DNA from 2 places in the Rhodoferax sp. LS1R11 genome. Region 1 is predicted to be linked to the other one. Evidence: riboswitches for the same ligand, from Rfam matches in the RefSeq annotation. Region 1 holds a riboswitch; the other holds the start of a gene.

Evidence for each region. Region 1 has a riboswitch for thiamine pyrophosphate ahead of thiC (phosphomethylpyrimidine synthase ThiC). Riboswitches for the same ligand answer to the same signal wherever they lie in the genome.
Region 2: it holds a riboswitch for thiamine pyrophosphate, as region 1 does, so the genes downstream of both, AC097N_RS19515 (thiamine ABC transporter substrate-binding protein) here and thiC (phosphomethylpyrimidine synthase ThiC) in region 1, are expected to answer to the same signal.

Annotation. Positions count from the first base shown of each region.
Region 1 is NZ_JBWMAW010000003.1:251,898-263,042, forward strand. Features, by position in the region: gene AC097N_RS05885 (anti-sigma factor) at 142-936, opposite strand; gene AC097N_RS05890 (RNA polymerase sigma factor) at 946-1,521, opposite strand; gene AC097N_RS05895 (ferritin-like domain-containing protein) at 1,753-2,349, shown strand; gene AC097N_RS05900 (c-type cytochrome) at 2,349-2,720, shown strand; gene AC097N_RS05905 (DUF3455 domain-containing protein) at 2,790-3,335, shown strand; gene AC097N_RS05910 (DUF4331 domain-containing protein) at 3,409-4,992, shown strand; gene AC097N_RS05915 (hypothetical protein) at 5,015-5,266, shown strand; gene AC097N_RS05920 (hypothetical protein) at 5,333-6,508, shown strand; gene AC097N_RS05925 (HupE/UreJ family protein) at 6,505-7,698, shown strand; TPP riboswitch at 7,734-7,836, shown strand; gene thiC (phosphomethylpyrimidine synthase ThiC) at 7,958-9,835, shown strand; gene AC097N_RS05935 (hypothetical protein) at 9,851-11,145, opposite strand, start outside.
Region 2 is NZ_JBWMAW010000022.1:40,390-51,534, forward strand. Features, by position in the region: gene AC097N_RS19475 (ABC transporter permease) at 1-695, shown strand, start outside; gene AC097N_RS19480 (group II truncated hemoglobin) at 781-1,185, shown strand; gene AC097N_RS19485 (dioxygenase family protein) at 1,263-2,135, shown strand; gene AC097N_RS19490 (Smr/MutS family protein) at 2,172-2,837, opposite strand; gene radC (RadC family protein) at 2,834-3,535, opposite strand; gene AC097N_RS19500 (FKBP-type peptidyl-prolyl cis-trans isomerase) at 3,624-4,088, shown strand; gene ispH (4-hydroxy-3-methylbut-2-enyl diphosphate reductase) at 4,085-5,092, shown strand; gene serS (serine--tRNA ligase) at 5,231-6,559, shown strand; TPP riboswitch at 6,580-6,677, shown strand; gene AC097N_RS19515 (thiamine ABC transporter substrate-binding protein) at 6,743-7,780, shown strand; gene AC097N_RS19520 (ABC transporter permease) at 7,785-9,419, shown strand; gene AC097N_RS19525 (ABC transporter ATP-binding protein) at 9,412-10,056, shown strand; gene AC097N_RS19530 (ABC transporter ATP-binding protein) at 10,057-10,833, opposite strand; gene AC097N_RS19535 (succinylglutamate desuccinylase/aspartoacylase family protein) at 10,872-11,145, opposite strand, start outside.

The DNA of each region.
Region 1 (11,145 bases):
GGCGCCTGCATATGATTGGTGTGGTGGAGTCAAAAGCGGCATTGAAGACAACGCGGCCTGCGACCTGAGGGGCCTAGGTTATACACCCACACGCCTCCTGTACTCGCGCGGCAGGCGTGTTTGTTGCAGGTCAGCCTTCCATCACAGCATTTTCTGGATCAACGCGCCCTTGAAGAGCACAGGCCCGGTGGGGCCGCCCGCGCTCGGGACGCCGCCTTTGGGCTCCAGGCTGATGGCGAGGGTGGGGATTTCACGCACATCGCTTTCCGCAGCCGTCAGGCGCAACAGTTTGTCGCTGCCGAGCACGCCCAGCGAGCGGGGTCCTCCGGCGGGAGGCAAGGCCCATAGTTGCAATGACCGGTCCCCGGCTTCCTGGAAACCGCCGACGCGCTGCAGGGTCAGCTTTTTGCTTTTGGCGTCAAACGTGACCAGCATGGAGGCGGCAGATTTGTCGTCCGCCAGCACGGCCACGTATTCAATTTGCGGTGTGGTCAGCAGCTTGGCTTGCAATTGCGCAATTTCGCCTCCCAGTTGCGTGCGCAGGTTCAGGCCCGTGACGACCGCCACCACGGTGGCCAGGGCGCCAGCAGCGGTGGCTCCGCGCCACAGGGAGAGGCTGCGTAGCCAACTACCCAGGCCCGTTTTGGTGGTGGCCGCCAGTACTGCGGCCTGCCGCGTGGCCTGCGTGGTTTGGGCCTCCAGTTCACCTTGAAGCAAATTGTCAATGCGGGTCCACACGGCCGGGGCGGGCGCTGACTGGGGCTGCAGCTCGTTCATGCTGGCCATGCGCGTTTGCCAGATGAGGGCGGCTGCCCGCACCGGCGCCTGTTCACGTGCCAGGGTTTCGAAACGGCGGCGTGCACCACCGCGTAAGGTGCCCAGGGCATAGCTGCTGGCCAGGTGGTCGAGCAGGTCGGGGTTGTTGATCAGGTTCATGGGTCAGGCCTACGCAAATCGCGCCATGCACATGCGCAGCTGGTCCAGCCCGCGCCGGATCCACGTTTTGACGGTGCCCAGCGGTAGCTTGAGTTGCTGCGCCAGCTCGCTGTGGCTGAGGTCGCGCACATAAGCCAGGCTCACCACCTCACGCTGGCGGTTTTCAAGCTGGCCTAAACACTGGTGCAGAGCCCACGCCTGCTCGCTGGCCTGGGCGGTGTCCATGGGGCAAGGCGAGTCGCCTTCCAGGGTGTCGGCCAGAACTTCGTCTATTTCCTGGGTGACGTGGGTGCGTTCTGCGGCGCGGCGGCGTAAAAAGTCCAGCCCGCGGCTGCGCACGATCAGGCCCATCCAGGCCATGGGAGGGCTCAGCGACGCGCGGTAGTCACCGGCGGCACGCCAGATGTTGAGAAAAGCTTCCTGCAACACGTCTTCCGCCCATTCGCGGTTGGTGACCACGCGAATGGCTAGACCAAAAAGTTTGGATGAGCAGCGGTCATACAAGGCTTTGAGTGCCGCGGGGTCATGCAGGGCCACGCGATCCAGCAACAGGATCAGCTCGGTGTCAGGGGTTTCTGAGTTCATGACGATATTGTCTGCGAACAGGAAAAGCATCATTTTTGGGGGACAACAGCCGGAGGGTTGGGATGCTGTGAATACGCGGTGAGAAGCGAAGTGGATTTTTCCCTGAGTACCTGACTAAGTTTGAGGGTCAAGTTGAATCCAGTTGCAGCCCTGGTTGCGTATTCAAAACGTCGGACGAATTTTTCTTCTGATTACGGCTTCAAGTCGTTAACCACCTTCAAGGAAATCATCATGAAATCTGTTGTTCAAATCATCTCCACGCCCACCATCGCTTCATCACGCCGTGTTTTCATGGGCCGCACGGGCACGCTGTCTGCCGTAGCGGTGGCGTTGCTGGCTGGCAAAAGTGCTCTGGCGCAAGGCATGGGCGGAGACATGTCCAAAGATGTGAGTATTTTGAACGTGGCATTGGGTCTGGAGCATGAAGCCATCAACGCTTACCAACTGGGTGCTGGCAGCGGCCTGCTGCAAAAGGGGGTGCTGGATGTGGCGGTGCGTTTTCAGGCCGACCACAAGGCCCACCGTGACGCATTGATCGCCACCATCCAGAAGCTGGGCGGCACACCCGTGATGGAAAAGAAGCTCGACGAGTACGCCAAAGCCTTGAAGGCCGACACCCTGCGCAACCAGGGCGATGTGCTGGACTTGGCCGCTCGTCTGGAGCTGGGCGCCATCAATGCGTACCTGGGCGTCATTCCCGCGTTTGGCAACAAAGACCTGGCCAAGGTCGCAGGTCGTCTGGCGGCTGACGAAACCATGCACTTCACCGTTTTGATCAATGCGCTGGGCCGCCCCTTGCCTGCCAACGCACTGTCGTTTGGTGCCTGATGAGAGCCGTGGGTGGTCTGCTGCTCGTGTTGGCCATGTCCGCGGGTGCACAGACCGGTTCTGTGGCCAATGGCCAGGCCATTTTCGAGTCGCGCTGCGTGGCCTGCCATAGCCTGGAGAGCCACCGGGTCGGCCCGGCATTGGGGACGGTGTTCGGGCGGGTCGCCGGCAAGGCATCCGGTTTCGACTACTCCGGCGCACTGGCTTCAGCCACCCATGTGTGGCGTCAGGAAAAGTTGCTTGCCTGGCTGGAAGACCCCGAAGCGGTGGTGCCTGGCCAGGGCATGGGCTACCGGGTCGAACTGCCGGTCGACCGGTTGGATGTGGTGGCCTATCTGGCGTCACTGTCGGTGAAGGATGGTGCGAAATAAAAGGATTCATGCCTTGTCGCACTTTGCGTTTTATTTCTTTTTTTATTGTTTATCCAGGAGTACTTGATCATGAAAATTCGTAGCACTTTGGCGCTTGTCACCGTCGCCGCTCTGTCTGCCTGCGCAACCAAGGGCTCCATGATGACGCCTTTTTCTCAAGCTGCGCTGCCGGATGCTGTCAAGGTTCCCATGGGCCACGTGGTGGCGATGGAGACCATGGCGGCGGGCGATATCACTTACCAATGCCGGGTCAAAAAAGACATGGCGGGCCAGTTTGAATGGGTGTTTGTCGGGCCCGATGCCGGTCTGAAAGACCGCAACGGCAAAGGCGTGGGCAAGTATTACGGTCCCCCTGCGACTTGGGAAAGCATGGACGGCTCCAAGGTCACAGGCGCTCAGGTGGCTGTGGCCCCGGCGGGCGCTGGCAACATTCCTTTGCAGTTGGTCAAGGCCAACCCGGCGATGGGCATGGGCGCGATGCAGGGTGTGAGTTACATCCAGCGCGTGAACACGCAAGGCGGTGTGGCGCCCGCTGCAATGTGTGGCGCGGCCACACTGGATCAGAAACAGATCGTGAAGTACACGGCTGACTACATCTTCTGGCGCGCGGTGTGATTTTGAATCCATTTCAAAACTGACCGCGTATCAGTCATACAGCACTCGCTGTAACCCAACCCGGAGATGCATCATGAACAGGAAATTTACTCAATTGGCCAAGGCTTGCCTTTTGGTCGTCGCAACAGGCAGCGCCATGGCGTCAAGCCACCGCGAGGCACCTTTCATCACGACCAGCCCCAAAGTTGACGGTACCGATTTTTATATGTTTCGCAGCTACGAAGGCATTGCGTCCAACGGCACGGGTGGTCGTTCCGACTACGTGACGCTGCTTGCCAACTACCAGCCTCTGCAGGCGGCCTACGGCGGTCCCAACTACTTCTCGATGGACCCCAACGCCCTGTACGAGATTCACATCGACAACAACGGCGACGCCAAGGAGGACCTGACCTTCCAGTTTCGCTTCAAGAATGCACTCAAGTCGATTCCGTTGACCATCGGGTCGGCCAGTGTCCCGATTCCCTTGATTCAGGTGGGCGCTGTCAGCGCCCTGAACGACGCCAATTTGAACGTGAATGAAACCTACACCGTCAACATGGTGCGTGGTGACCGCCGCAAAGGCACGAGCAGTGCCGTGACCAAAACGGGTGGTGGAGCCACCTTCGAGAAGCCGGTGGACAACATCGGCATGAAAACGATTGCCGATTACGCTACCTACGCCGGCCAACATATTCATACCGTCACCATCCCCGGCTGCCCGGCTGGCAAAGACCAGGGTAAGGTTTTTGTGGGTCAACGCCAGGAAGGCTTTGCCGTCAACCTGGGCGCCATTTTTGATTTGGTGAATGCACCGGCTGCGGTCTTACTCGATCCAGCCAACAAGGATGCGGCTGGCATGGGCGGCAAGCATGCGGTCCAAAAGACCAATATCACGACGCTGGCCCTTGAGGTTCACAAAGACTGCCTGATCGCCTCTGGCGAGCCCGTGATCGGTGGTTGGACGACGGCCAGCCTGCGCCAGGGTCGTCTGCTCAACGGCAGCCCGACCGCGGGTAACGACAAGGCCGAGAAAGCTGGTGGGGCCTGGGCGCAGGTGTCACGCCTGGGCAACCCGCTGGTCAATGAGGTGGTCATAGGCCTGCCTGACAAAGACAAATTCAATGCATCGAGCCCGAAGGATGACGCCCAGTTTCTGACCTATGTCACCAACCCGACGTTGCCCGCTTTGCTGGGCGTTGTTTTGGGCGCCACAGTGGCCCCGACCAACCTGCCGCGCACGGACCTGGCGACCACGTTCCTGACGGGGATCACGGGTGTCAACAAACCCGCGGTCAATCCCAAGCCCTCTGAAATGCTGCGTCTGAACACGGCGGTGGTACCGGTGCCGTTTGCGGGTCAGAACCGTTTGGGTGTGGCGGGCAATGCCCTGGCGGGCGGTACCGACAATGCCGGCTTTCCCAACGGTCGCCGACCCAAAGATGACGTGGTGGACATCGCACTGGTGGCCATGGTGGGCGGTTTGTGTGTGATCAATGGCGATAACGATGCCCTCAAGCTCAATAGCGTGCCCGGTGTAGCTGGCGTGACGTCTGCCTGCAAGCCGTCGAGCGTGCCCTTGGGCGCCAGCTCCGCCAACATCCATGATGCCGTCGACCAGGCCACCGTGCCTTTCATGTCGACCTTCCCGTACCTGAACACGCCCAACGCGGGTTCCTGATCCACGTCCCAAAGGAGAAATCATGAACAAGTGCATTTCGAAAATGGTGCTTGCTGCCGTGGGCAGCACGGTGCTTCTGGCGGGTTGTGGGGGCGGTGGCGGTAGCGCTGCTGATGCTGTGATCCCGGGCGTGGTCCAAAACGTGACGGCGGTGACCAGCTATATCAGCAAACTGATTGCAGGCACGTCTGAAAACGGTGACCAGATCGATGTCAATTTGCTGACGCTGGCAGAAAACGATGCCGATGATCCGATCGCTGTCGTTGTTGACTGAAGACCTTGGGTGCGGCCCGGCCATCAGTAAAGCACTGGCGACCGGGCTGTTTCACCGGGAGAAAAAATGCAAAATATTTCAAAATGTCTGGCAGCCGCACTGTTCCTTCTGCATTGCAGCGCATGGTCGGTGACCGCCATGGAGCCCGCGCGCGATGAGGATGTGCTGGACGTACTGCCTGCCATCACACGTAGCCGACCTGCCCGTATCCCGGTAAGCCGCAAGACGGCCGACCCTGCTGCGGCGGCGCTGGCGGCACACCAGGACATTGCCATGGCCCGTCAGACGGGGGAAACCCGCTATTGGGGCCGGGCTCAGGCGGTTTTGGCCCCCTGGTGGGATCAGGCCACGGCCCAGACGGAGTTGGCCGTCTTGCAGGCCACGGTCCAGCAAGGTCGGCACGAGTTTGATGCCGCCCGACAAATTCTTGTTGCCGCGTTGTCGCGTGCGCCCGGCCATGCCCAGGGCTGGCTCAACCTGGCCGCGCTGGAGCGCCTGTCGGCCCGCTATACACCGGCCCTGGAGGCCTGCGTCGCCGTAGCGCGTGCCGGGCAGGGCTTGTATGCCAGCGCCTGTCGCCTGGAAACCCAATCTTTGTTGGGTGAACATCAACTGGCCTTGCAAGGACTGCATAACCTGCTCTCCCAGCCCCTGACGGCAGAGCAGCGCAGCTGGTTTTTGTCGTTGTTGGCCGAAAGCCAAGAGCGGGCCGGGCATGATGGCCTCGCGGTGCAGGCCTACCAAAAAAGTCTCAAGCTGCAAGCAGACTTGTACACCGCCATTGCCTACAGCGACTTGTTGCTTCGTACCGGGCAGCCTACCCAGGCGCTTCAGGTCTTGTCCAAATTGCCTGAAACGGACGCGGTGCTGCTGCGCCGGGCCACCGCCTGGCGCCGGTTGGGTGACGTGCAGTGGATTGCCGCACGCACGGCGTTACAGGATCGAACCGCGGAGCTCATTCGCCGGGGCGACGATCCTGCGTTGCACGGTCGTGAACTCGCCCTGACGGCCCTTTGGCTGGATGACAACCCAAACCGTGCGCTGGTTCTGGCGCGCAGCAACCTGCGGTTGCAGCGTGAGCCGCTGGACTGGTGGGTAGCGATCCAGAGTGCCCGCCTGGCCAGCGATGCGGTGGCACTGGCGGAGATCACCGCTGCGATTCAGGTCGTCGGATTGAACGACCTGCGCTTGACTGCCGTGCTGCAAAGTCCGGCCTCCAAAGACAACAAGGTGACGAAATGATGCGTGCCCTGATCTTCCTCATGTCCGTTGTCTTTTTCAGTGCAGGCACGGCGCAGGCCCACAAGGGCAGCGACGCCTACCTGGATGTTCAGCAAGTGAACGACAGTGCACCGCCTGCCAGTGTGGCTGAACCGGCGACAAGCGCCTATCGATTCACGCTGGCCGTTGCCATCAAAGACCTGGACCAAGTGCTGCCCCTGGATGCCAACGCTGACGGACGGGTGACCTGGGGTGAAGCCCGGGCGGTCATGCCGCAGGTGTTGTCGCTTTTGAATGAGTCGGCCCAACTTGCCCTGCCTGTGGAGCCATCGGCAAGCGGCAAGGCTGCGACGACAGCCTGCCACTTGGATTGGACGTTCCATGGTGCCGAGCGTCGCGGTGACGGGGCTTACCTGCGACTGGCTGCGCAAACCCAATGCGCCGCAATGACCCCACTCGCCTTCCGATACACCTTGTTCAGGGAGCAGGACGCCACCCACCGCTTGCTGGTGGCCGGTCGCCTTGCGGGTAAAGACCTCTTGACCACGGCCAGGCCACAAGACGCCGCCAGTCTGGTGTTGACACCAGGGCGCAGTGGCGCGGTCAGCGCCGTGCTCCCGCCATCATCGAACCGGTGGGCGGCCCTGCGGGACTACGCGGCCATGGGCACGCACCATTTGCTGGAAGGGTATGACCATCTTGCCTTTCTACTCGCACTGGTACTGCCCTTGCGCCTGCGGCTTGGACGATCGGCCAGCAGCGGTGTCTGGGTGTCGTTGTTGCGGACCGTAACCGCCTTCACGATCGGCCATTCCATCACGTTGATGCTGGCCACGCTGGGCTGGACGCAAGCGTCCCCCGCGTGGGTTGAGCCTGTGATTGCCTTGTCCATTGCGGTCACCGCCTTGCTGAATTTGCGCCCGGTGCCCTGGCTGCGCACCGATGTACTGGCCCTTGCATTCGGACTGGTGCACGGATTCGGATTTGCCGGCTTGCTGCTGGAGGCGGCTGCACCTGATGGTTTGTTGCCTTGGGCATTGGCGGGTTTCAATATAGGCATTGAGGCGGGGCAATTGCTGGCCGTGGGTCTTTGGGTGCTGCTCTCGCAAGCGCTGGTGGACAAGATTTGGTACACCCGTGTGGTCGTGCGCGGCGGCTCGGTGCTGCTGATGTTGCTGGCAGCCTGGTGGTTTTGGCAGCGGGTGAGCTGAGAGGGGGCTGACAGAGCAATCACATCGCTTACACTGCTCCCTGCCCGGGGTGCGCTATGGATGCGCTGAGATGGTCAACCAAACCCGCGAACTTGATCCGGTTCATACCGGCGTAAGAAGAGCCAGACTGCAGTGTCATTGCCCCATTACCCGCCTCATGCCGGGTATGTTTTCTCCGGGTCTTGTGCAGTCCTCCCTGTTCGCGTGATTGGCTGATTGTTCCCCGGTGCAATCAGCCACACCATCAGGAGACAAAGCGATGAATGCACCCGACAAATTCAGCCAGTTGATGAGCCTCACGCGTGAGCCTTTACCGGCTTCACGCAAGATTTACGTGCCCGGCTCGCAAGCCGATATCCAAGTGCCGATGCGTGAAATCATGCAAAGCAATGGCGAGGCTGTGGTCGTGTACGACACCTCCGGTCCCTACACCGACCCCAACGCCACCATCGACGTGCGCCAGGGCCTGCCTTCCGTGCGCAGCAGCTGGGTTGAGGCGCGTGGTGACACCGAGTCCTACACCGGTCGCACGCCTTTTGCGCTGGATGATGGCCTGAAAAACGGCGAGACCGAGACGCTGGCTTCCCTGCGCGCCCAGGCGGCTGGCCTGCAGCGCACGCCACGCCGTGCCAAAGCTGGGGCCAACGTCTCGCAAATGCACTATGCCCGCCGCGGCATCATCACCCTCGAGATGGAATACGTGGCCATTCGCGAGAACCAGAAACTCGCATGGATGGAGCAGTACCTGGGCAACGCCGAGCGTGAAAAACGCCTGGCAGGCAACAGCTTTGGCGCCAGCATCCCGAAAATCATGACGCCCGAGTTTGTGCGCGATGAAGTGGCCCGGGGCCGCGCCATCATCCCCGCCAACATCAACCACCCCGAAGTGGAGCCGATGGCGATTGGCCGTAACTTCCTGGTCAAGATCAACGCCAACATCGGCAACTCGGCTGTCACGTCGAGCATTGAAGAAGAGGTCGAAAAACTGGTGTGGTCCATGCGCTGGGGCGCCGATACCGTGATGGACTTGTCCACTGGCCGCAACATCCACACCACGCGCGACTGGATTCTGCGCAACTCGCCGGTGCCCATTGGCACCGTGCCGATTTACCAGGCGCTGGAAAAAGTGGGCGGCGTCGCCGAAGACCTGACCTGGGAAATCTTCCGCGACACGCTAATCGAGCAAGCCGAGCAGGGCGTGGACTATTTCACGGTTCACGCGGGCGTGCGCCTAGCCTTCATCCACCTCACCGCCAACCGCATGACCGGCATTGTGTCGCGCGGCGGCTCGATCATGGCCAAGTGGTGTATTGCGCACCACAAAGAGAATTTCATCTACACCCACTTTGATGAAATGACCGAAATCCTGAAGGCTTATGACGTGAGTTACTCGCTGGGCGACGGCCTGCGCCCCGGCTCGGGTGCAGATGCCAACGACGAAGCCCAGTTTGCCGAGTTGCGAACCCTGGGTGAACTCACCCAGCAAGCCTGGCAGCAAGACGTGCAGGTGATGATCGAAGGCCCCGGCCACGTGCCCATGCACATGGTGCAGGCCAACATGACCGAGCAGCTCAAGCACTGCCACGAAGCGCCGTTCTACACCCTCGGACCGCTGACCACCGACATCGCGCCCGGCTACGACCACATCACCAGCGGCATTGGTGCCGCCATGATTGGTTGGTTTGGCACCGCCATGCTGTGCTACGTTACGCCGAAGGAACACCTGGGATTGCCGGATCGCGACGACGTCAAAGTGGGCATCATCACCTACAAGATTGCCGCTCACGTGGCCGATGTGGCCAAGGGCCACCCCGGCGTGCGGGCGCGCGATGACGCGCTGTCCAAGGCGCGCTTCGAGTTCCGCTGGATGGACCAGTTCAACCTGTCACTCGACCCCGACACGGCGCGCAACTTCCACGACGAAACCTTGCCGAAGGACTCCTCCAAGGTGGCGCATTTCTGCTCCATGTGCGGTCCCAAGTTCTGCTCCATGAAGATCTCGCAAGAGGTGCGCGACTACGCCAAGATCAAGGGCGTGAGCGACGAGCAGGCGCTGCAGTCGGGTATGGAAACCATGTCGGAAGAGTTCAAAAAAGCAGGCGGGGAGATTTACATTCCCATCAACAAGGCGCAGTGATCAGCTGGGGGCACCTCAGTCCCCCTCGCGGCGCCATACGAGCGCCAGTGCCTTGCATTTTTGCCAGACACTGACGTGTTCGTCGGAGAGTACATCCAGAAAATCCGACAAGCGTTTTGATTTGGCCATCGTATAGACCGTCAGCGCTGTGGTCAGTACAAAGACGATGGCAAAAATAAGCAGCTTGCGGCTCGCGGGCGCCTCGGCCTCGGCCAGCAAGTTCATGCCCAGAAAGCCCGTGGTGACCGTGCCGATCAGGCCAAAGATGGTGACCACGGTGAGCCGCACCACGGTGTTGGCCTGGCGGCGCAGACTGTCGGCTTCCAGATACTGGTTCATTTCGGCAATGCGTTGTTTGACCTCGGTGTACAGCACATCGATTTCAAGGTGGTTGGCGCATATGCGAAACAGGGCGCGTACCTGCGCCTGTTCAGACACCTCATGGAACCAGTAACGGTGGGTGAAGCGCAAAAAGCCGGCAAAGCTGTCGCGTATGGTTCGTTTGAAGCGGCGCACGCTGGCAGCGTCGGCAATGTCAAGGTTTTTCAGGGCTTCGGCCAGCCGGTCCGAAAACATCAGCAACGCCGCTTTTTGGAAATGTGCAATCAGGAACAGCAAGAAGTGCTGATGCCGGAACTGGGCCAGCACGCCCCGGTCCCTGCACACAAAAAACGGACTGTTCGCATCGCCCACCACCAGCAGCGAGTGTCCGCTGCATAAATACCGCGTGTGGGGCGCCGTGCCGCCTGCGGCCCAAAAACGGTCATAACAAAAGCGTTTTTCGAAATCTGCGAGGTGGGTGTCGGCATAGGGCAGGCCAGTGTCATTGCTGGACATGGCCGGCCCCGTGACCAGCCCGAGGCGAATGAAATCATGGCGGCTCAGCGCTTGCGGCTTGTCCAGGGCCAGAAAAGCCAGTTGTGGCATTCGGTAGTACTCAATCTGGCGGTAGCGCAGTTTTCCTGGCTGGTCGGAGTGGTCGCTCACCAGGGGTTCGAGCAGCCACGCCCAATGCGCGGCAATGCGCGGCGCACGGTGGCGGCTGACGTGGGCCATGAAGAGGTCGCGCTGGTTGGCGTCAGAGCGGGCCAAAACCTGGCCCCCGGCGCCCAGCCACTCGGCGCTGAACAGGCAGTGCTGGGCGTTACCGTCAGCGTCCCAGCTGGCGGGGTAGCCCCGGCCAAAGCGGTACAACAGCTCTTGCGCCTGAGGCAAGGTCAGGTCGTTGGCGCTGACTTCGACGTTGAGCAGCACCAGGTCCAGGTCAAGGAAGAAGTAAAGGTCCACATGGACGATGTCGAGCGTGATGG
Region 2 (11,145 bases), on a different contig from region 1:
AGGAGGGCATTGCCAAAACCCTGAACCTGAAGCTTGGCGATACCTTGAGTTTTGACGTGGGCGGAGCGCAGACCGAGTCCAGAATCACCTCGTTGCGCAAGGTGGACTGGGGCTCCATGCGCGCCAACTTCTTTGCCATGTACCCGGTGGCCAGCCTGCCCAATGTGCCCAGCACCTACATGAGCGCCTTCAAGGCCCCGGCCACGCCCGGGTTTGACAACGCCCTGGTGCGCAGTTTCCCCAACATCACCGCGGTGGACATGACCAGCACCATCACGCAGATTCAGCGGGTGCTGGACCAGGTCATCAGCGCGGTGGAGTTTTTGTTCGGCTTCACGCTGGCCGCCGGGCTGGTGGTGCTGTTTGCCGCGGTAACTGCCACGCGGGAGGAGCGCGCCCGTGAGTTCGCCATCATGCGGGCCGTGGGCGCGCAAAGCAGCCTGCTGCGCCAGGTGCAGCGGGCCGAACTGATGGGCGTGGGCTTGCTGGCGGGGTTTTTGGCCTCGGTGGTGGCCACCATCGTGGGCTGGGCGCTGGCCAAATACGTGTTCGAGTTCGAGTGGACCGTCTCGCTGTGGGTGCCCGTGTTTGGCTCCCTCAGCGGGGCGCTGCTGGCACTGGCGGCGGGTTGGTGGGGCCTGCGCGAAGTGCTGCGCCGCCCCGTAGTGGAGACGCTGCGCCGCGCTGCGCAATAATTCAGGCCTGCGCGATGAGTGTATTTTGCTACTTAATTTATAGCTACTAGCGCATGTACCACCTGGGCTAGAGCCCGATTTGATCATGAAAATACAAGAAAAACCCCAATTCGCCACGCCCTTCGAGTGGATCGGCGGCGAAGCCCGTGTGCAGGCGCTGGCCGAGCGCTTTTATGACTTGATGGACCTGGAGCCCGGCTACAGCGCCCTGCGCGCTGCACATGGTCCTGAGCTGGACAATGCGCGCCAGCGCTTGTTCTGGTTTTTGTGCGGCTGGCTGGGTGGGCCGCAGCATTACATCGAACGGTTTGGCCACCCGCGTCTGCGCGCACGCCACTTGCCGTTCAAGGTGGGCGTTCCGGAGCGTGACCAGTGGGTTGCGTGCATGGACCAGGCCATGGGCGAGACCGGCGTGCCCGAGGATTTGCGCAGCCGGTTGCGCGAGTCGTTCTTCCAGACGGCCGATTTCATGCGCAACATGCCGGAGTAACGGGGGCTTGTTGCTGGGTACATGTATCTTTACATGGCCTAGATATTGTTGGTACAGAGGGTGGCCACAATGCACGAATGAGCATTTCTGACCTGCAAAACCTCCTTCATGCGCATGACCACGGACTCGCGCACGACCTTGAAACCCTGATCCAGACAGCACCCGACCGGCGCCGTGTTTTGCGCTGGTTGTCGGCCGGTTCTGTCATGGGACTCCCTTTGATCGGCTGCGGTGGTGGCGGTGGGGACGGCGGCATCAGCTCAGCGGCAACCGCCGCCGCCACGACAACAACAACCGGCTCCTGCTCCGTCATTCCGACCGAGACGGCGGGGCCCTATCCCGGTGATGGCTCCAACAGCAATGGCAGCGGCATTGCCAACGCGCTCACGCTGTCGGGCATTGTGCGGTCCGATATTCGCGCCAGCATTGTGGGCTCCAGCACCGTCGCACAGGGCGTGCCGCTCACGGTCACGCTCAAGCTGGTCAGCGCCAGTGCCAGTTGTGCCTCGTTGGCGGGCTATGCCATATACCTGTGGCATTGCAGCCGCGAAGGTTTGTATTCCATGTATTCCAGCGGCGTCACAGCCGAAAACTACCTGCGCGGTGTGCAGGTGACCGACAGCAACGGCGAGGTGACTTTCACCACCATCTTTCCGGCGTGTTATTCGGGGCGCTGGCCGCACATCCACTTTGAGGTCTATGCCAGCCTGAACGCTGTCATCACCACGCCAGTCAGCGACCAGGTCAAAACCTCCCAGCTCGCCTTGTCCAAGGCGGTGTGCGACACGGTGTTTGCCACCACCGGCTACGGCGCCAGCGTGTCCAATCTCGCGGCGATTTCACTGGGTACGGATAATGTTTTTGGTAACGACGGCGCCGCCACGCAGATGGCGACTGTCACGGGCAGCGTCAGCGCGGGCTATGTGGCCACGCTGACCGTGGGCATCTGACCTTCAGCCTCCCTCAGGGGACAAAAGCGTCGCGCCTCAGAGCCGGGTGACCCGGCGCGACTGGAGCAACACCACCAGCGCACCGGCGCCGCCGTCGGCCGGTTTGGCTTGCACAAAGGCCAGCACCTCGATCTTTTGCACCAGCCAGCTGTGCACCTTGTTCTTGAGCACCGGCGCCTTGCCGGGTGAGCCCAGGCCCTTGCCGTGCACCACGCGCACACAGCGGATGCCCTGCTTGTGCGACTCGCGAATGAACAGGCTCAGGCGTTCCCGTGCTTCGTCGCTGCGCAGGCCGTGCAGGTCGAGCTGGCGCTGGATGGACCAGTCGCCCCGGCGCAGTTTGTGGGTGACGTCGGTGCCAATGCCGGGGCGGCGAAAACTCAGGTGGTCATCGGTTTCCAGCAGGGTGCTGACATCAAATTCGTCGCTGATGGCTTCAATCAGCACCGCCTGTTCATCGCGCTGGTATTGCATGGGCAGGGGTGCCGCTTGCTCTTTTTTAAGGAGCGCCCGCCGCTTGTCCGGCAAGGGTTTGACCACACCTGCAGCCCGAATGAAAAGATCTCTTTCCGTGACGGTTTGCTGTTGGGAACGGGCCTGCTCGGCGGCCCGCTGGGCCTGACGCAAGGCCTGCGCTTCAATCTCGCGCTTGACGGTTTTCAGGTCCGCCAGGCTGCTCACCTTGACCCCTTTGCCGCTCATAACAAACCCCGCTCCGCCATGGAGAGCGCTTCCCCCGGTGCCACGATGATGTGGTCCAGCACGCGCACATCAATCAGAGCCAGCGTGGTTTTGAGGGTTTGCGTCAGCGCCTCGTCCGCGCGCGACGGCTGCACCGAGCCACTGGGGTGGTTGTGCGCCAGCACCACGGCGGAGGCCTGGTGGTGCAGGGCGCGCAGCACGACTTCTCTGGGATACACCGAAGTTTGCGTCAACGTGCCGCGAAACAGCTCCTCCATCGCCAGCAGGCGGTTTTGCACGTCCAGAAACAACACGGCAAACACCTCATGCGGTTTGGCCGCCAGGTGCAACTGCAGGTAGTGCTTGACAGCGTCCGGCGTGGCAAACACGGTGCGTTCCTTCAGTTGCTGGGCCAGCGCCCGGCGCGACAACTCCAGCACCGCCACAATTTCAGCCCGCTTGGCCGGGCCCAGGCCCTTGATGCGCTTGAGGTCGTCGGCCGTTGCGTGCAGCAGCCCGGCAATGCCGTCAAACCCGTCGCTGTCATTGGCACTGGTCTTGAGCTGCAACAGTTCCTGCGCCATTTGCAGCACGCCCTTGCCCTGGATTCCGGTGCGCAGCAGGATGGCCAGCAGCTCAACGTCACTCAGGGCGCCGGGGCCGCGCGCCAGCAGCTTTTCGCGCGGACGGGCATCAGGGGGAAGGTCTTTCAGGGGCATGGGTCGGCCTTTTACAATGAAGGCAGTTTATTCGCCAAATGCCGTGGCGCGTCGGCACCGATTTTTCAGCCTTTATTCCGGGATTCACATGACCTCCACCCCCATCCGTGTCCAACCGGGCTCCTTTCTCACGCTGCACTACCGCATGGCCGGGCCCGCGGGTGACGTGATCAATACCTTCGAGGGCAAGCCCGCGACGCTGACTTTGGGCACCGGCGAGTTGTCGCCCGCCGTCGAGGCCCGGTTGCTCGGCCTGGCCGAGGGCAGCCGCACCACGCTGGAGCTGCCGGCCGGAGCCGCCTTTGGCGAGCGCAACCCCGACATGCTGCAGTGGATGGCGCACAAGGTGCTCATCGAGATGGGCGACGCCAACGCCCAGTACGCCGTGGGCGATGTGGTGCAATTCCCCACGCCGGACGGCAAGGGCCAGTTTGCCGGGTCGGTTCAACAATTCCGCAGTGACGAAAAGGGAGACGCCGTGCTGTTTGATTTCAACCACCCGCTGGCGGGCCAACCCGTGACCTTCGAAGTTCACGTGATTGGGGTCCTATGAACGCCGGTTCTGTCACCCACGCCCCGCAGGAAATCCTGCTGGCCGAACCCCGCGGCTTTTGCGCCGGGGTGGACCGGGCCATCGAAATTGTGGAGCGCGCGCTGCAGAAGTTTGGCGCCCCCATTTATGTACGCCACGAAATTGTGCACAACACCTATGTGGTCAATGACCTCAAGGCCAAAGGCGCCATCTTCATTGAAGAGCTGGACGACGTGCCGCCCGGATCGACCCTTATTTTTTCGGCTCATGGCGTGAGCCGCGCGGTGCAGGACGAAGCCGCCGCCCGGGGTTTCTCCATTTTTGACGCCACCTGTCCACTGGTAACCAAAGTGCATGTGGAAGTGGCCAAGCTGCACAAGGAAGGTTATGAGTTCATCATGATCGGCCACAAAGGTCACCCCGAGGTGGAAGGCACCATGGGCCAACTGGAGAGCGGCATTCATCTGGTGGAAGACGTGGCCGATGTGGCGCGGGTGCAGCCCGGCCAGACCGAGCTGTTGGCCGTGGTGACGCAAACCACCCTCAGCGTGGACGACGCGGCCGAGATTGCGGCCGCCGTGAAGGCGCGCTTTCCCAACGTGCGCGAGCCCAAGCAGCAGGACATTTGCTACGCCACCCAAAACCGCCAGGACGCCGTGAAAATCATGAGCCCCCAGGTGGACGTGTTGATCGTGGTGGGCAGCCCCACCAGTTCCAACAGCAACCGCCTGAGCGAGCTGGCGCGCAAGCTGGGCACCGAGAGCTACATGGTGGACAGCGCCGACGAGTTGCAGGCGGCGTGGTTTGAAGGCCGCCAGTCGGTTGGCCTCACGGCCGGTGCGTCGGCGCCCGAGGTGCTGGTCGCGCAAGTGATCGACCGTATCAAGGCGCTGGGCGCGGTGTCGGTGCGCAAGATGGCCGGCATTCAGGAAACCGTGAAGTTCCCGCTGCCCAAGGGCCTGAAACTTGATCCGCATGGGCAGGGCGTGGACGTCAACGGGTTCACCCGGCATGAGTCGTCCTGATTTAAATCGCTCCTTTATTGATAGCTGTTTGTGCACGTTTTACGGGGGCTGCAGCCATTATTCGTATAAATTCATGTCAAGCGCCAATCTCAATCAATTTAGCCCAATGCCCTCGACTTCAAAAATTAAAATCCGACCATGCTAGACATTACCCTTCTCCGAAAAGACCTCGAATCTGCCATTGCGCGCCTTGAGACCCGCAAAAAGCCACAGGCTTTCCTCAACGTCGAGGCGTTTCGCGCATTGGAATCCGAGCGCAAGACCATTCAGATGCGCACGGAAGAGTTGCAGAGCAAGCGCAATAGCCTGAGCAAGCAAATCGGCCAGCTTAAGGCCAAAGGTCCGGCCGGTGCTGCCGAGGTCGATGCCGTGATGGCGGAGGTGGGCGGTCTCAAGACGGAGCTGGAAACGTCCGCCACGCGTCTGGAGCAGATCCAGAACGAGCTGCAGATCCTGCTGCTGGCCGTGCCCAATCTGCCGCATGAGAGTGTGCCGGTGGGGGAGGACGAGCATGGCAATGTGGTCGTGCGCACCTGGGGAGCACCCAAGGTCTTTGACTTTGAAGTCAAAGACCACGTGGACCTCGGCACGCCGCTGGGGCTGGACTTCGAGATGGGCATCAAGCTCACGGGGTCGCGCTTCACCGTCATGAAGGGCCCGATTGCCCGCCTGCACCGCGCCTTGTCCCAGTTCATGCTGGACGTGCAAACCGGCGAACATGGCTACACCGAGTGCTATACGCCTTACATCGTCAATGGTGAAAGCCTGCGCGGCACGGGCCAGTTGCCCAAGTTCGAGGGCGACCTGTTTGCTGCCAAAAAGGGCGGCCAGGAGGGCGAAGCCCAGCCGGACCACACCGCGCTGTACCTGATTCCCACCAGTGAAGTGCCTTTGACCAACTTCGTGCGTGATGAAGTGGTGGCCGAGTCGGCCTTGCCCATCAAGCTCACGGCGCACACCCCGTGCTTCCGTTCCGAGGCCGGTAGCGCCGGGCGCGACACCCGTGGCCTGATCCGCCAGCACCAGTTCGACAAGGTGGAAATGGTGCAAATCGTTCACCCCGACAGGAGCTACGAGACGCTGGAAGAGATGACCGGCCACGCCGAAGCCATCCTGCAAAAACTGGGGCTGCCGTACCGCGTGATGTCGCTGTGCACGGGGGACATGGGCTTTGGCGCCAGCAAGACCTATGACCTGGAGGTCTGGCTGCCCGCACAAAACACCTTCCGCGAGATCAGTTCGGTGTCCAACTGCGAGGCTTTTCAGGCGCGCCGTTTGCAAGCCCGCTTCAAAAACGCGCAGGGCAAGAACGAGCTGGTGCACACCTTGAACGGCTCCGGTCTGGCTGTGGGCCGCACCTTGGTGGCCGTGCTGGAGAACTACCAGAACGCCGACGGTTCCATCACGGTGCCTGCCGTATTGCAGCCGTATGTGGGCGGTCTGACCGTGCTGGGCGTACCTGCCTGAGTTTTCGGGGTCTACAATTCCGGTTTCACCGGGGGTGTCTGCCAACAGGCGGACTGAGAAATACCCCACCAACCTGATCTGGGTCATGCCAGCGTAGGGAGCGTGAGGGATGAAGGTCCGCCGTTTGTCGGTTTGTTCCTTTGCCAATGCGCCCTGAAACCGGCGCATTGAAAGGAACTTGCGATGAATCGGCGGATTTTTGTTTGGGGGGCAGTCGCCCTCGCGGCCAGCCACTTGACCAGCCCGGCCTTTGCGGCGACGGAGCTTCGTGTCATGGTGCACAGCTCGTTTTCCCTGCCCAAGCCCCTGTTGGCCAAGTTCGAGTCACAGTCGGGCGTCAAGCTGAGCATCATCAAGGGCGGCGACGCCGGTGAAATGCTCAACAAGCTGATTCTGACCCGCGCCCAACCCGTGGCCGATGTCGTCTTTGGCATCGACAACGCCCTGCTTGCCAAGGCGCAGGCGGCCCATGTGCTGGACGACTTCGGCACCACCGCACCCAGCGCCACCGCCAACAATGGTCTTGACGCGCAGCTGGGCACCCAGGCCGTGGCCGTGGACTACGGTTTTGTCACACTCAACTACGACAAGGCTGCTGTGGCCAAGAGCGGCTTGGCACTGCCCAAATCGCTGGACGAGCTGACTCAGCCTGCCTACCGCAATTGGCTGGTGGTGCAAAACCCGGCCACTTCCAGCCCGGGCTACGCCTTCCTGTTGGCCACGGTGGCGGGCATGGGCGAGGAAAACGCGTTCAGCTGGTGGGCCAAGATGCGCGCCAATGGCCTGAAGGTCGCCAAGGGCTGGAGCGAAGCCTATTACACCGAATTCAGCCGCAATGGCGGGAGCTACCCGCTGGTTGTGAGCTACGCCACCAGCCCCGCGGCCGAGGTGTTTTACAGCAAGGAAAAAATCACCGAGTCCCCCACGGGCAGCCTGTTCCTCAAGGGCGGGGTGTTCAGGCAGGTCGAAGGTGCCGCCCTCGTCAAGGGTGGTGGCCAGCGCGAAGCGGCGAGAAAGTTCATTGCATTCTTGCGTTCGGCTCCTGCACAGGACGCGTTGCAAACCAGCATGTGGATGTACCCGGTGGATGCCCGCATCGCGCGCGCCGAGGTGATGCGACACGCTCCCGAACCCACCACGTTTGACAGCCTGCCCGCGCAGACGCTGGCCGATAAAGGCAGCAAATGGGTCAGCCGCTGGACGCAGGTGGTCCTGAAGTAAGGCCATGAAGCCGCTGGCGCGCTGGTTATTGATCCTGCTGCCTCTGGCGGCGCTGGGGTTGATGCTGGCAGCACCCCTGCTGCGTCTGGCCATGGAAGGTTGGGGCGGGTCCGGCGATCTGGCGCAGACCGCGGCGTTGGGGCCTTGGGCCCTGTGGCAGGACGACTATTTGCGCTGGCGTGTCGTCTGGTCATTCGCCCAAGCGGGCGCGACTTGTGTACTGGCGCTGGTGCTCGGTCTGCCGGTGGCCTGGGCGCTGGCCCGTTTTGATTTTGTCGGCCGCACACTGGCACTGCGCTTGCTGATGCTCCCCTTTGTCGTGCCGACCCTGGTGGCCGCCCTGGGCGTGCTGGCCCTGTGGGGGCCGCACGGTGTGTTGAGTCGTTGGCTGGGTGTGAACCTGCAGGGCACGCCCTGGTTGCTGCTGTACGGCAACCTGTTTTTCAACCTGTGTCTGTTGGTGCGCGCGGGGGTCGATGCCTTGGGTCAGGTCAGTTCGCAGCGGGTGACGGCGGCTCGCTCCCTCGGCGCCACGCCTTGGCGTGCCTTCTGGCGGGTGGAGTTGCCCGCCATTGCGCCGTGGCTGGCCTCCAGCCTGTGCCTGATCTTTTTGTATTGTTTTGCCGGTTTTGGCCTGGCACTGGTGCTGGGTGGCCAGCGTTACGCCACCGTTGAAGTGGAAATTTACACACTGGTGGCGCATGAGCTTCAGCTGGCACAAGCCAGTTCGCTGGCGCTGTGGATGTTGCTGCTGACGGGGGGCGTGGCCCTCGTTTACGCCTTGCTTGAAAAGCGTCTGGCAGCACCTGGCCGGGCGGATCCCGTGCCGCTGCGTCGACCCCAAGGCACCGGGCAATGGCTGGCGCTGTGCACCGCGCTGGCCGTACTGGCGTTCTTTTGTGCTGCGCCTGTGCTGGCGATTGTCTGGCGCGCGGCGCAGGCCGGCACCCAGGCGTGGGGGACGTTGCTGGATGCAGAGACGCTGGCCGCCTTGTGGAACACCTTGCGCTTTACCGTGATGGCGCTGGTGCTGGCCACCGTGTTGGGTCTGGCCCATGCCATGACCGCGCAGGTGACCGTGTTGTGGCGGGCTGCCGCCTTTTTGCCGTTTGTGGTGTCGCCCGTGACAGTGGCGTTTGGTCTGCTACTGCTCTACCCGCAGTGGACCGCGAGCCTGGGTTTGCTGGTATTGGCCTATGCGGTGCTGGCCTATCCTTTTGTTGCCAAGTCACTTGCAGCGGGTCTGGACAGTTTGCCAAACCAATTGAGCCAGGTGGCACGCACGCTGGGAGCCAGTCCCTGGCGGATTTTTTGGCGTGTGACCCTGCCCCTGCTGGGGCCCGCCTTGCGGCGCGGCATGGCCTTTGCTGCTGCGACCGCCTTGGGCGAGTTTGCCGTGACCCTGTTTTTGTCGCGCCCGGAGTGGGTTACGCTGACAACGCTGATTTATCAACGCCTGGGCCGCCCCGGTGTTGCCAATATGGACGTTGCCATGGTGTTGGCCTGTCTGTTGATGGGGTTGGCTTTGCTGGCCTTTTTGGTGATTGATTGGCCCGTCCCGGGGTCCATCCGCCGCGTGCCCCGATCCGTCCCCTTTGCCGGACCGCGACGTGGCCAGACTGCACTGAGTCATGCTTGAATTAAAAAACATCAGTAAATGGTATGGCCAGCAACTGCTGGCCGATCGGGTCAGCCTGCGGGTGGCACCCGGCGAAATCGTCGCTTTGTTAGGCCCTTCGGGCAGCGGAAAAAGCACCTTGCTCAAGATCGTGGCAGGCCTGGAAGAGCCGGATGAGGGCCGTGTCTGGTTTGATGGCCAGGACATCACACGCGTGCCACCCGAGCGACGCGGTTTTGCACTGATGTTTCAGGACTTTGCCCTGTTTCCTCATTTGAACGTGCAGGACAACGTGGCTTTTGGGCTGGTTGAACAAAGGCTTGGCCGCAAGGAAGCCCGCTTGCGCGCTGCAGACATGCTGGCCCGCTTTGGCCTCGCTGCCCAGTTGACGGCCAGGGTGTGGACGCTGTCGGGTGGCGAGCAGCAGCGTGTGGCCCTGGCTCGCGCGTTGATCACCTCGCCGCGTGCCTTGTTGCTGGACGAGCCGTTTTCGGCGCTGGACACCGAGTTGCGTCAATCCTTGCAACAGGAATTCAGGGAGCGCATAGAAGCCGCTGGCATGGCCACACTCTTGGTCACGCACGACGAAGCTGAAGCACGGGCCATGGGGCGCCGGGGCGTGCGCCTGGTGGCCGGTGCGCTGGAGGTCGTGTGGTAGCTACTTCAAACTACCCGACAAAAACTGCGCCAACCGCTCACTCTTCGGGTTCTTCAGCACCTCAGCCGGATTACCCTCCTCCTCCACCAGCCCCTTGTGCAGAAAGATCAGGTGGTTGGCCACCTCTCGGGCAAAGCCCATCTCATGCGTCACCACCACCATCGTGCGGCCTTCCAGCGCCAGCGTCTTCATGACTTTCAGCACCTCGGAGACCAGCTCCGGGTCCAGCGCACTGGTGGGTTCGTCAAACAGCATCACCTCGGGCTCCATCGCCAGCGAGCGGGCAATCGCCACACGCTGTTGCTGACCGCCACTCAGGTGCGCGGGGTAGCTGTCTTCCTTGCCCTGCAGACCTACTTTCTCCAGGTACTTGCGGGCGGTGGCAATGGCCTGGTCCCGCGGCACGCCCAGCACATGCACCGGGGCTTCGATGATGTTTTGCAACACCGTCATGTGGGCCCACAGGTTGAAATGCTGGAACACCATGGCCAGCTTGGTGCGCAGGCGTTGCAACTGCTTGGGATCGACCGCATGAAGTTCACCGTTGGGACCAGGTGCCAGCTGCAACGCTTCACCGGCCACCTGGATCGTGCCCTGGTGCGGTTTTTCCAGCAGGTTGATACAGCGCAGAAACGTGCTCTTGCCGGAGCCCGAGCTGCCGATGATGCTGATCACATCACCGGCGTGGGCGGTGAGTGAGACGCCCTTGAGCACCTCATTGGCACCAAAGTGCTTGTGGATGTTGTCTACCTTGAGTTTGAGGGGCGTGGAAGTCATGGGGCAGATTCTCGGGTGGGCCAGGCAATGCAGTGGGCTCAGGCGCCCAGCAGCTCACCGGTTCTGAAGGGGATGGCGCCGGCAATCTTGGCCAGTTCGCCACCGGTGGTGATGTAGCGGTCGCGGATGCGTGCATAGAGGATGCCGTCAACGCCCGCCAGCACCCGGTGGGTCACGTTGGCAATGGGATCAATCACTTCGGCCACCAGGTCACCGGTGGTCATCCGTGTGCCAACCTGGGCAGCGAACACCACCACGCCCGCCGCTGGGGCATGCAGGGTTTCCGAACCGGCCGTGGGTGTGGGCTGGCAT